Regions from separate parts of the Pseudomonas sp. MM211 genome, predicted to be linked through region 1. Evidence: predicted binding sites of a transcription regulator. Region 1 holds the regulator's gene; the other holds the start of a gene.

Region 1 (6,481 bases):
CAGGGCACTCTAAAAATCACTGGCGACACCGTCACCATCACCCAGAATGCACAGGGTGAAGTCGATGTGTTCACCTCGGTGGGCAAACCAGCCTATTACGAGCAGAAACCCTCGATCGACAAGCAAATCGTCAAGGCTTACGGCTTGACCATCCAGTACTTCGCGGCCAATGAGCGCATCGTACTGATCGACCAGGCCAAGGTGGTTCAGGAAGGCAACACCTTCGAAGGCGAGAAGATCGTCTATGACACCCAGCGCCAGATCGTCAATGCTGGCCGCGCCACGGGCAGCAACGTGTCGACCCCGCGCCCGCGTATCGACATGGTGATCCAGCCGCAGAAGAAACCCGCCGCCGAGCAGGGCCAATAACGATGGCGATTTTGAAAGCCCAGCACTTGGCCAAAAGCTATAAAGGCCGCCAGGTCGTTCGTGACGTCAGCCTGAGCATCGAAAGCGGCCAGATTGTTGGCCTGCTCGGCCCCAACGGCGCCGGCAAGACCACCTGTTTCTACATGATCGTCGGCTTGGTTCAGGCCGATCAGGGTCGCGTACTGATCGACGATCTCGACGTCAGCCACCAGCCCATGCATGGCCGTGCTCGCGCCGGGATCGGCTACCTGCCTCAGGAAGCCTCGATCTTTCGCAAGCTGAGTGTCTCCGACAACATCATGGCGATCCTGGAAACACGCAAGGATCTCAACCGCGCGCAGCGTCTGCAGGAGCTGGAAGGTCTGTTGCAGGAATTCCACATAACGCACATCCGCGACAACCTGGGCATGAGCCTCTCGGGTGGTGAGCGTCGCCGCGTGGAGATCGCCCGCGCCCTCGCCACTTCGCCGAAATTCATCCTTCTCGATGAGCCCTTCGCCGGCGTCGACCCGATCTCGGTCGGTGACATCAAGCAAATCATTCACCACCTCAAGGCCAAAGGCATTGGCGTGCTGATCACCGACCACAACGTGCGCGAAACCCTGGATATCTGCGAAACCGCCTATATCGTCAGCGACGGCCAACTGATCGCCGAGGGTGACTCCGCTGCGATCCTGGCCAACCAGGTGGTTAAGGAAGTTTACCTGGGCCACGAATTCCGCCTGTAACGGATTTCCCGCCGATGAGTACCCCTGAGAGCCTGTTACCCCACGACATGGTCGTAATGAAATGGTAACGGGCTCTAGGCAAAACACTCGGGTTCAGGCATATAATTTGCTTCCTAGTGGCGCTTTGGCGCCCTGTCGTGGATCGCGCACAGACGCCAGATAAGGTCTGCAATGAAACCATCGCTAGTCCTGAAAATGGGCCAGCAGCTGACGATGACACCGCAGCTGCAACAAGCCATTCGCCTGCTCCAACTGTCGACTCTGGATCTGCAACAGGAGATCCAGGAGGCACTGGAGTCAAACCCGATGCTCGAGCGTCAGGAAGAAGGCGACGACTTCGACAATTCGGATCCCATGGCCGACGGCGCGGAAAGTGCACCCACCGCGGCCGCCCAGGAAGAGAAATTTCAGGAGCCGACTTTCCAGGAAAACACCCAGACCGTCGATAACCTTGAAGAAGGCGATTGGGGCGAGCGTATCCCCAGCGAGCTGCCGGTCGACACCGCTTGGGAAGACGTCTACCAGACCAGCGCCAGCAGCCTGCCGAGCAATGATGATGACGAATGGGACTTCACCACTCGCACCTCCGCTGGCGAAAGCCTGCAGAGCCACATGCTCTGGCAGCTCAATCTGGCACCGATGTCCGACAAGGATCGCCTGATCGCCGTCACCCTGATCGACTGCATCAACGGTCAGGGCTACCTCGAAGAAACCCTCGAAGAAATCACCGACGCCTTCGACCCAGAACTCGATGTCGAGCTCGATGAAGTCGAAGCCGTGCTGCACCGCATCCAGCAGTTCGAACCGTCCGGCATCGCCGCCCGTGACCTGCGTGAATGCCTGCTACTGCAACTGCGCCAGCTGCCGGCCAACACGCCCTGGTTGAGCGAGGCCCTGCGCCTCACTGGCGATTATCTCGACCTGCTCGGCAGCCGCGACTACAGCCAGTTGATGCGCCGCATGAAGCTCAAGGAAGACGAGCTGCGCCCGGTCATCGAGCTGATTCAAAGCCTCAACCCGCGCCCTGGCTCGCAGATCGAATCAAGCGAGCCCGAGTACGTGGTGCCTGACGTGATCGTGCGCAAGCACAACGATCGCTGGCTGGTAGAGCTCAACCAGGAAGCCATGCCGCGCCTGCGCGTCAACGCACAGTACGCAGGCTTCGTGAAACGTGCCGACTCCAGCGCCGACAACACCTTCATGCGCAATCAGTTGCAGGAAGCGCGCTGGTTCATCAAGAGCCTGCAGAGCCGCAACGAGACCCTGATGAAGGTCGCGACGCAGATCGTCGAGCACCAGCGCGGCTTCCTCGACTACGGCGACGAAGCCATGAAGCCGCTGGTGCTGCATGACATCGCGGAAGCAGTAGGCATGCACGAGTCGACCATCTCACGAGTCACCACCCAGAAATACATGCATACACCGCGTGGCATTTACGAGCTGAAATACTTCTTCTCCAGCCACGTCAGCACCTCCGAAGGCGGCGAATGTTCCTCCACCGCGATTCGCGCGATCATCAAAAAACTGGTCGCTGCGGAAAATGCGAAAAAGCCATTGAGCGATAGCAAGATCGCTGGTTTACTGGAAGCACAGGGCATTCAAGTGGCGCGCCGCACAGTCGCCAAGTACCGTGAATCGCTCGGTATAGCGCCTTCGAGCGAACGCAAACGGCTGATGTAAGGTGCCCTTGTAGCAATATGCCCCAGTGTTCCTGCGGCAGGCCCAACGCCTGCCACTCACACACGGCAACAAGGAGAAGCGGTATGCAAGTCAACATCAGTGGACACCAGCTGGATGTGACAGACGCACTACGCAGCTACATCGAAGAAAAGCTCGGACGTCTCGAGCGGCACTTCGACAAGATCACCAACGTGCAGGTCATCCTGGAGGTCGAGAAGCTCAAGCAGAAAGTCGAAGCTACCTTGCATATCGCCGGAGGCGAAGTGGTGGCCAATGCCGAGCATGAAGACATGTACGCTGCAATCGATCTACTGACCGACAAACTCGACCGCCAACTCATCAAGCACAAGGAAAAACAGCTCGACCGCCAGCAGGGCGCAATGGCCCGCTGACCTCGTCCTTCTCCTATGATCCGACTTGAAAATATCCTGACCCCCGGCCGTTCCCTCGTGAACGTGCCGGGTGGCAGTAAAAAGCGTGTACTCGAACAGATTGCTGCCGTGATCGCGCGCGACTTGCCCGATCTCGATGGCCAGACCATCTATGCAAGCCTGATTGCCCGTGAAAAGCTCGGCTCGACCGGTTTTGGTAATGGCATCGCCATCCCTCACTGCCGCCTGCCCGGCTGCAGCTCACCGATCAGTGCACTGCTGAAACTCGATGCTGCGGTCGACTTCGACGCTATCGACGGCGCGCCCGTCGATCTGCTGTTCGTGCTGCTGGTGCCCGAAGCGGCGACCGATGAGCACCTGGAACTGCTGCGCCAGATCGCCAGCATGTTCGACCGCGAGGACGTTCGCGAGCGACTGCGCCAGGCTCAAGACAGTGAGTCGCTGTACCAGACCGTAGTGAACGTGCAGAACGGCCAATAGCCCTACACAGGATGAGCCCATGCGCCTGATTATCGTCAGCGGCCGTTCCGGCTCAGGCAAGAGCACCGCTCTCGACGTGCTCGAGGACAACGGTTTCTATTGCATCGACAACCTGCCTGCCGGCCTGCTTCCCGAGCTGGCCGAACGGGCGTTGTTGCATACCGAGCTATTGCACCCGCAAGTGGCGGTGTCGATAGACGCACGCAACCTGCCTAGCCAGCTCAAGCGCTTTTCCGAACTGCTTGATGAAGTGCGCGGCCGCAACATCCGTTGCGATGTCCTGTATCTGGATGCCAGCGAAGAAACCCTGCTCAAGCGCTTTTCGGAGACGCGCAGACGTCACCCGCTGACCAACGACCAGCGCTCGCTGGCCGAAGCCATGGTCGACGAGACCAAACTGCTCAGCCCGATCATCGACCGTGCCGACCTGAAGATCGACACCACTCACCTGAATCTTTATCAGTTGCGCGACACCCTCAAGCTGCGCCTGCTCAACCAGCCGGAGCCGGGCACTGCCTATCTGATCGAATCCTTCGGTTTTAAACGGGGAATGCCGGTGGATGCAGACCTGGTGTTCGACGTACGCTGCCTGCCCAACCCCTACTGGAAGCCTGAACTGCGTGACTTCACCGGCCTCGAACAGCCCGTAGAGGAATACCTGGCCGCCCAAGAGGACGTCCAGGACATGTACCAGGACATCTTCACCTACCTGCACAAATGGCTGCCGCGCTTCGCCGCCAGCAACCGCTCCTACGTCACCGTTGCGATTGGCTGCACCGGCGGCCATCATCGTTCGGTGTACCTAGCCAACCGCCTGGGGCATGCCCTCAAACCGCTGCTGAAGAACGTTCAGATCCGCCACCGCGACCTCAGTTAAGGAATTGCCGCGATGCCCGCCTGTGAAATCACCATCATCAACAAACTCGGCCTGCACGCGCGTGCGGCCGCCAAGTTCGTCGGGGTCGCAGGGCGTTTTCCCTGCCAGGTGAGAATCGGGCGCAGCGTCGAGAGCCTGGTAGATGGCAAGAGCATCATGGCGGTGATGATGCTCGCCGCCGGCAAGGGCACCATCGTGCATCTGGCGACCGAGGGCGAGCGGGAAGAGGAAGCACTGCAGGCGCTGATTGACCTGATCAATAACTACTTCGACGAAGGCGAGTGATCGCCCTCAGACGTTCAGGGCATTGCCCACAGCCAACATCAGCACGAACCCCGACGCAAAACCCAGTACGGCCGGTGGCATGTCACTGCGTCGATACAGCTTGGGAATGATCTCGCGTATCACCACCAAGAGCATTGCCCCCGCCGCGATCGCCAGCCCCCAGGGCAGCAACTGCAACGACACGCCGACCAACCAGGCCGAAAGCAGCGCGAACATCGGCTCGACCAACCCGGAGGCGGCGCCGCAGAAAACCGCCTTCCATCGCGACATTCCCGCCCCCGCCAGCACCAGGGCGATAATCAGCCCCTCGGGCACGTCCTGCAACGCAATCCCCAGCGCCAATCCATCGGCATTCGACAGATTGGCCGCGGCCGCCACACCGACCGCCATTCCTTCCGGCACGTTGTGCAGAACGATGGCGATAACGAACAGCCAGACGCTCAAGCCGACGCCCTGATCTGCCCGCAGGCTCGCTCGCGATGTACGAGACAACCAGTGGCCCAGCGCCCATAAGGCACCAGCACCGAGCACCACTCCCGCGGCGACCAGCAGCGAGCCCTGACTAGCGGTCAGGCTCTGCTCGTGAGTCAGCTGAAAAGCTGGCGGGAGTAGTGAAAAAAGACTGGCAGCGAGCATCATGCCCCCACCGAAACCCAGCATGGCCGTGTAAGAACGTGCCGAAATGCTGCGCATGAAAATAACTGGCAAGGCGCCCAGGGCTGTGCCAAGAGCACACAGCATGCCGCCTTGCCAGGCATACCACAGAGCCGGCGAAAGCCGGCTCTGCAAACCACTCCAGACCTTGATGGCAAGGATGGTGCCGCCGACGACGAGCAGCATCAGTCCCAATGCATAGCGAAAGGAACGGCCATTGACCGCGATCAACTCGTGCAGTGGGCTCATGCGTACACTCGATGCCGGCTCATAGGCATGCAATCAAGCCAGAGCGGCCTGATAGCGACGCGCTACTTCGGCCCAATCGACGACGTTGTAAAACGCACCGATGTATTCGGGGCGACGGTTCTGGTAGCGCAGGTAGTAGGCATGCTCCCACACGTCCAGACCCAGAATCGGCGTATTACCGTTCATCAACGGGCTGTCCTGGTTGCCGGTGCTTTCAACCACCAGCTTCTTCTGTGGCGTTACGCTGAGCCAGGCCCAGCCGCTGCCGAAGCGGGTAAGTGCGGCTTTGGTGAAGGCTTCCTTGAAAGCCTCCAGGCCACCCAGCTGGCTGTCGATGGCGGCTTTCAACTCACCTTGGGGCTCACCACCGCCACTGGTGCTCATCACGGTCCAGAACAGCGAATGGTTGGCATGCCCACCACCGTTGTTGATCACCGCACCGCGCTTGTCTTCCGGCACTTCCTTGAGGCGAGTGAGCAGCTCTTCGACCGGCAGCTCGCCAAGCGAGTTGCCTTCCAGAGCGGCATTGAGGTTGTTGACGTAGGTCTGGTGGTGCTTGCTGTGATGGATTTCCATGGTTTGCGCATCGATGTGCGGTTCCAGGGCATCGTAGGCGTAAGGCAGAGCAGGCAGGCTATACGGCATGGTTTCACTCCTTCTAATGGTACTGACGAACGACAGACGCTGGGCGTTCTGCCGGTGAAGCATCGCCAGGCGCATGAGCGCCCAACAATCGATCCGTACGGGGGTAGGCCCCGTGCTCGGCG
Region 2 (6,481 bases), 1.5 Mb from region 1:
AGTGACGGGCTTGCAGCTCAACGTGATTGTCTTCGCAGCTTCAGGCTTATGGCGTGTAGCTGCTGCTAAGAGGTTTATGACATGGCTGAACGTCTGAATAACGACTTCCAGTTCATCGAAGTCGGGCGCAAAGACCCGAAAAAGAAACTGCTGCGTCAGCGCAAGAAAGAGTTCGTGGAAATCTACGACACCTTCAAGCCAGCCCAGGCTGGCGACCAGGCGCACCGCTGCCTCGGCTGCGGCAACCCTTATTGCGAGTGGAAGTGCCCGGTACACAACTACATCCCCAACTGGCTGAAGCTGGTCTCGGAGGGCAACATTCTCGCTGCCGCCGAGCTGAGCCACCAGACCAACACGCTGCCGGAAGTCTGCGGCCGTGTGTGTCCGCAGGATCGTCTCTGCGAAGGTGCCTGCACCCTCAATGACGGTTTCGGTGCGGTGACCATCGGCTCGGTGGAGAAGTACATCACCGATACCGCCTTCGCCATGGGCTGGCGTCCGGACATGTCCAAGGTCAAGCCGACCGGCAAGCGTGTTGCGGTGATCGGTGCCGGCCCTGCGGGCCTCGGTTGTGCCGACGTACTGGTACGTAATGGCGTGACGCCAGTGGTATTCGACAAGAACCCGGAGATTGGCGGGCTGCTGACCTTCGGCATTCCCGAGTTCAAGCTGGAAAAGAGCGTGCTGAGCAATCGCCGCGAAGTCTTCACCGGCATGGGCATCGAATTCCGTCTGAACACCGAGATCGGCAAGGACATCACCCTGCAGCAGTTGCTGGATGAGTACGATGCCGTGTTCATGGGCATGGGCACCTACACCTACATGAAAGGCGGCTTCCCGGGCGAAGACCTACCGGGCGTACACGATGCGCTGGATTTCCTGATCGCCAACGTCAATCGCAACCTCGGTTTCGAGAAGGCGCCGGAAGATTTCGTTGACCTGAAGGGCAAGCGCGTCGTGGTACTCGGTGGTGGTGATACGGCGATGGACTGTAACCGTACTTCGATCCGCCAGGGTGCCAAGGCCGTGACCTGCGCCTATCGTCGTGACGAAGCGAACATGCCGGGCTCGCGCAAGGAAGTGAAGAATGCCAAGGAAGAGGGCGTGAAGTTCCTCTTCAACCGCCAGCCCATTGCCATCGTCGGCGAGGACAAGGTCGAAGGCGTGAAGGTGGTCGAGACCCGTCTCGGCGAACCCGATGCCCGTGGCCGCCGCAGCCCCGAGCCAATCCCAGGCTCCGAGGAAATCATCCCGGCGGAAGCCGTGCTGATCGCCTTCGGTTTCCGTCCGAGCCCGGCGCCGTGGTTCGATGAGTTCGATATCCGTATCGATACCCAGGGTCGTGTGGTTGCGCCGGAGAAGTCTACCTTCAAGCACCAGACCAGCAACCCGAAGGTGTTCGCCGGTGGCGACATGGTGCGTGGTTCTGACCTGGTGGTAACCGCCATCTACGAAGGCCGCAATGCGGCGGAAGGGATTCTCGACTACCTCGGTGTCTGAGCATCATCCTTTCTGACGAGGCCGGCAAATATGCCGGCCTCGTCGTTTCCGGCCTGAAGTGGTTACCCGCGTTAATTACGTTCTTACAGGCCTGCAGAGTTGTCTCGGGAACTTCCGGCTTTGCTGCGCGCCGGGTGTTGCTTGCCCGAGCTGTCAACGCTGATCGCTGGCGGCGCGGCCACGTCGCATAGGCCGTGGACGATAGTCACGAGGGTCGATGGCGAAACTGTCCAGCCGCGAGCGCAGGGTGGTGGGCTTGAGGTCCAGCAGGCGGGCCGCGCCTTGTTTGCCGGCGATCCTGCCGGCACAGGCGCTGAGCGCGGCGATCAGGTTGTCGCGCGTCTGCCGGCGCTGCTCACCCTGGGTGAGAATGCGTGTGTCCTGCTCTCTGGGTTGTGGCGTCGGCAATTCTCCGGGGCTTTCACTGGGCAGATCCAGGCGCAGCCGCGTGCCCGGCGAGATGATCACGGCACGCTCGATCAGGTTCTCCAGCTCACGGATGTTGCCCGGCCAGGAATAGGCCTGCAGGTGCTGGATATCTGCCAGGCGCAGACTTGGCTGCGGGCGGTTCAGTTGCCGGCAGACGCGATCGAGGAAGTGTTGCGCCAGCGGCGGTATATCCTCAGGGCGCTGGCGCAATGGGGCAGATTCGACAGGAAACACGTTGAGGCGAAAATATAGATCCTCGCGGAAGCGCCCTGCACGCACCTCCTGGCGCAGATCACGGTTGGTGGCGGCGATCACCCGCACATCAACCTGACGGGTGCGGGTGTCGCCGACACGCTCCAACTGCTGCTCCTGCAGCACACGCAGCAGTTTGCTTTGCAGCTCCAGAGGGATCTCCCCGACTTCGTCGAGAAACAGCGTGCCGCCATCGGCCAGTTCAAAGCGGCCCACTCGGTCGTTGATGGCGCCGGTAAAAGCGCCGCGGATATGGCCAAAGAACTCACTCTCGAACAGTTCACGGGGCACGGCTGCGCAATTTACACGGATCAGTGGGCGGCTGCGGCGCCCGCTGTTGTCATGGATGGCGCGGGCGATCAGCTCCTTGCCCGTACCCGATTCGCCGGTGATCAGTACGTTGGCGCCGGTGGGCGCGACCAGCTCGATCTGGCGAATGACCTGCTGCATGGCTGCGCTGCGCCCGACCAGGTTGTGCTGGGCGTATTCGCCGCGAATCTCTTCCTGAAGGTAGGCGTTCTCCAGTTCCAGACGCTGCTTGAGCAACTGCACCTCGCTCAAGGCCTGGCGCAGGCGCTGCTCGGTTTCCAGGCGCTCGCTGATGTCGCGGAAGACCACTACTGCGCCGACCAGCTCGCCATCGTCGCGTAGGGGCGTGCTGGTGTATTCGACCGGAATGGCGCGGCGATCCTTGCTCCAGAACACCTCGTTGCAGACGTGATGCACTTCGCCGTCGTTGAAGGCCGCGTAGATCGGGCAGGTGTGATCGTCGTAGGTGCTGCCATCCGGGTGATGGTGATGGATCAGGGCGTGGATGCTGTGGCCGATCAGGTCAGTGGCGTGCCAGCCCAGAATGCGCTCGGCAGCCGGATTGACGAATGTGGTTTCGCCCTTGCGATTGATGCCGTAGATGCCTTCTCCAGCGGCGCCGAGGATCAGCTGATTCTGTCGCTCGAACTGACGGAAGATGCGCTCGACACCCTGCCATTGCAGCAGGCCTTGGCGCTGATAACGTTCGGCTTCCGCCAGGCCGCGCAGGGAATCGAGTTGGCGGCGTTCCTGGATCAGCAGGCCGAGCAGAGGGGCATTGTCATGGTGCAGAAGGCTGGCGCTGATCTCGACCTCCTGGCGCTGACCGTCGCGATCCAGCAGGCCCAGGGCATCGTGCCAGGCGTGCCCGCGCGCCTGCACCTGCTCGGTGAAGGTAACCATGGCGCCAAGGTCATGCCCCCACAGCCGGCTGGCGCGCTGGCTAAGCAGCGCGTCCATTGGCCAGCCCAGTAGCAGGCAACTGGCCGGGTTGGCCTGCAGGATACGGTCGTTCACCGGGTCGATGACCAGCGTGGCGGCGTGCATGTGGCGCAGCAGCAGTTCGCTGGGGGAGGCTTGGCTGATCATCTGGCTGTCCGATAAGTGTGCCTGGCCTTGAGTAATCAAGGCTCATGCCAAATGACGAAAACTCGGGAAATTACATGACGAGATATCGGTAATGACGATTTTTCGTTAAACGTTATTTTTGCAAAGTCTCCTGATATCAATTGTTTACGTATTTTTACGGTTGGTACGCCTCCTGCAATAGCTGATCAGAACCGGCCTTCGACGGTCTGGCCCATCAGCACATCGCCTCACCATCCTGGGGCACGCGACAGCAGGAGGAGTCACCATGAGCGTCAACAGCCTGGACGATCCGTTCAGCCCCGATAGCGAACTGAGCCATGGCGCAGGCTGCGCGTGCCAGCGCTGCACGCCGGCAGCTGACGCGCTGCCGCAGAACAGTGAGGCGATGCTCGATCGCGCTGTCGAGAATGCCATCGTTCGCGGCCTGTTCGGTCACGACGAGCTTTCCCGGCGCAGCTTCATGGGCCTGATCGGCGGCGGTACTGCGGCAGCCATTCTCGCCAGCCTGATTCCGCTCGATGCCGTGAAAGCCGCGGTCAAGGACAGCCTCGGGCCGCTGGAGAAGACGCGTCTGAAGATCGGCTTCGTGCCCATCACCTGCGCCACCCCGATCATCATGGCCGAGCCGATGGGGTTCTACGCCAAGTACGGACTGGAAGTGGAAGCGGTGAAGACCGCAGGCTGGGCCGTGGCACGGGACAAGTCTCTGGCCGGTGAATACGATGCGTCGCACATGCTCTCACCCATGCCGCTGGCCATCAGCCTTGGTCTGGGGGCGACGCCGACGCCCTACGTCATGCCGGCGCTGGAGAACATCAACGGCCAGGCCATCGTGCTCAGCATGCAGCATCAGGACAAACGCGATCCCAAGCTGTGGAAAGGCATGCGCTTCGGAGTGCCTTTCGAATACTCGATGCACAATTTCCTGTTGCGTTACTACGTGGCCGAGCACGGCCTGGACCCGGATCGCGACATCCAGATACGGGTGGTGCCACCACCGGAAATGGTGGCCAACCTGCGCGCTGGCAACCTCGACGGTTTTCTCTCACCCGATCCGTTCAACCAGCGCGCGGTGTGGGAGAAGGTGGGCTTCATCCACCTGCTGACCAAGGAACTTTGGCCCGGCCATCCCTGCTGCGCCTTTGCTTGCAGTCAGCGCTTCGCCAGCGATAACCCCAATACTTACGGCGCCCTGTTGCATGCGCTGATTGACGCCACCCAGTACAGCTCCAAGGCCGAGAATCGCAAAGCGGTCGCCGAGGTGATTTCCACCAAGAACTACCTCAATCAACCCGTAGCGGTGGTGCAGCAGGTGCTCAGCGGGCGTTATGCCGACGGCTTGGGTAACGTCTATGACGAGCCGCAGCGCATCGACTTCGATCCGTTCCCCTGGCACTCGATGGCCGTGTGGATTCTGACCCAGATGAAGCGCTGGGGTTACCTCAAGGGGGATGTCGACTACCGCGCCATCGCCGAGCGTGTATTTCTCGCCGCCGATGCTGGCAAGGTGATGAGTGATCTCGGGCTGCCGGTGCCGGGCGACAGCTACAAGGGCTTCAGTGTGATGGGCAAGCCCTTCGATGCGGCCGACCCGGAAGGCTACCTGTCCAGCTTCCCATTGCGGAGGTCGTGATGAGCGCCTCCATGCCCCTGCGCGCGGCGATTCTTTCCGCGTTGCTGTTGGCACTGCTGCTGACCATCTGGGAAGTGCTCTGCCACGTGCCGGCCGGCAGCGCGACGGCCGCCGATGACGAGTACGCACTGCTGATGGGCGAGGCCGAGCAACAGGCGCGAGTGCCGCCGCCCTCGGTGGTGCTGGCCCATGCCTACACGGAGCTGAGCCAGCCGTTCTATGACAACGGCCCCAACGACAAGGGCATCGGCATCCAGCTGGCGCACTCGTTGTACCGGGTGCTCAGCGGTTACCTGCTGGCGGCCTTGGTGGCGATTCCGGTCGGCTTCGTCATTGGCATGTCGCCTCTGATGTACCGGGTGCTGAATCCGTTCATCCAGATACTGCGGCCGATTTCGCCGTTGGCCTGGATGCCGCTGGCGTTGTTCGTGATCAAGGATTCGCAGACCTCGGCGATCTTCGTGATCTTCATCTGCTCGGTGTGGCCGATGCTGCTCAATACTGCGTTTGGCGTCGCGGGTGTACGCCGCGACTGGATCAACGTCGCCCGCACCCACGAGCTTGGCCCTTTACGCACGGCCATCAGCGTGATCCTGCCAGCAGCGCTGCCGACCATTCTCACCGGCATGCGGATCTCTGTGGGTATCGCCTGGCTGGTGATCGTCGCGGCCGAGATGCTCGTGGGCGGCACCGGTATCGGCTACTACCTGTGGAACGAGTGGAACAACCTGGACCTGGCCAGCGTGATCTTCTCGATCCTGATGATCGGCGTGGTGGGTATGGTCCTCGATCTCATGCTTGGCACTGTCGCCCGGCTCGTCAGTTACCAGGAGTGATGTCATGTCCCGTTATTTTCTCGAAGCCTGGCGTCTGGCCAAGCGCTTCCCGCAGCCCGGCGGAGATCCGCTGACAGTGTTCGAAGAGGTCAGTTTCGGGCTCGCCAAAGGGGAGTTCGTCTGCATCATCGGTCATTCCGGTTGCGGAAAATCGACCATCCTCAATGCCCTCGCCGGGCTGGACAGCTTCAGTGAGGGCACGCTGGAGATGGCTGGCAAGGAGGTTGCCGGCCCCAGCCTGGAGCGCGGCGTGGTGTTCCAGAACTACAGCCTGCTGCCTTGGTTGAGTGCACTGGATAACGTCGATTTTGGCGTGCGTGCGCGCTTCCCGGACTGGTCCAGGGCGCAGTGCCAGGCTCACAGTCGCCAATACCTGGCCATGGTCGGCCTGGGCGGCTCCGAGACACGCAAGCCGGCGCAACTTTCAGGTGGC

What was found. The regulator sigma-54, encoded in region 1, starts transcription at its own class of promoters, with help from an activator protein. The targets are predictions, from matches to a motif close to ANTGGCATNNANNTTGCTNT.
Region 2: the regulator sigma-54 is predicted to act here: its motif matches at 3,612-3,631, upstream of K5Q02_RS06920 (sigma 54-interacting transcriptional regulator).

Annotation. Positions count from the first base shown of each region.
Region 1 covers NZ_CP081942.1:47,230-53,710, forward strand. Annotated here, with positions in the region: gene lptA (lipopolysaccharide transport periplasmic protein LptA) at 1-369, shown strand, start outside; gene lptB (LPS export ABC transporter ATP-binding protein) at 372-1,097, shown strand; gene K5Q02_RS00240 (RNA polymerase factor sigma-54) at 1,269-2,777, shown strand; gene hpf (ribosome hibernation-promoting factor, HPF/YfiA family) at 2,861-3,169, shown strand; gene ptsN (PTS IIA-like nitrogen regulatory protein PtsN) at 3,185-3,649, shown strand; gene rapZ (RNase adapter RapZ) at 3,669-4,526, shown strand; gene K5Q02_RS00260 (HPr family phosphocarrier protein) at 4,539-4,811, shown strand; gene K5Q02_RS00265 (ZIP family metal transporter) at 4,818-5,714, opposite strand; gene K5Q02_RS00270 (superoxide dismutase) at 5,748-6,359, opposite strand; gene K5Q02_RS00275 (hypothetical protein) at 6,373-6,481, opposite strand, start outside.
Region 2 covers NZ_CP081942.1:1,545,785-1,552,265, forward strand. Annotated here, with positions in the region: gene K5Q02_RS06915 (FAD-dependent oxidoreductase) at 82-1,500, shown strand; gene K5Q02_RS06920 (sigma 54-interacting transcriptional regulator) at 1,654-3,579, opposite strand; gene K5Q02_RS06925 (CmpA/NrtA family ABC transporter substrate-binding protein) at 3,845-5,212, shown strand; gene ntrB (nitrate ABC transporter permease) at 5,212-6,048, shown strand; gene K5Q02_RS06935 (ABC transporter ATP-binding protein) at 6,053-6,481, shown strand, end outside.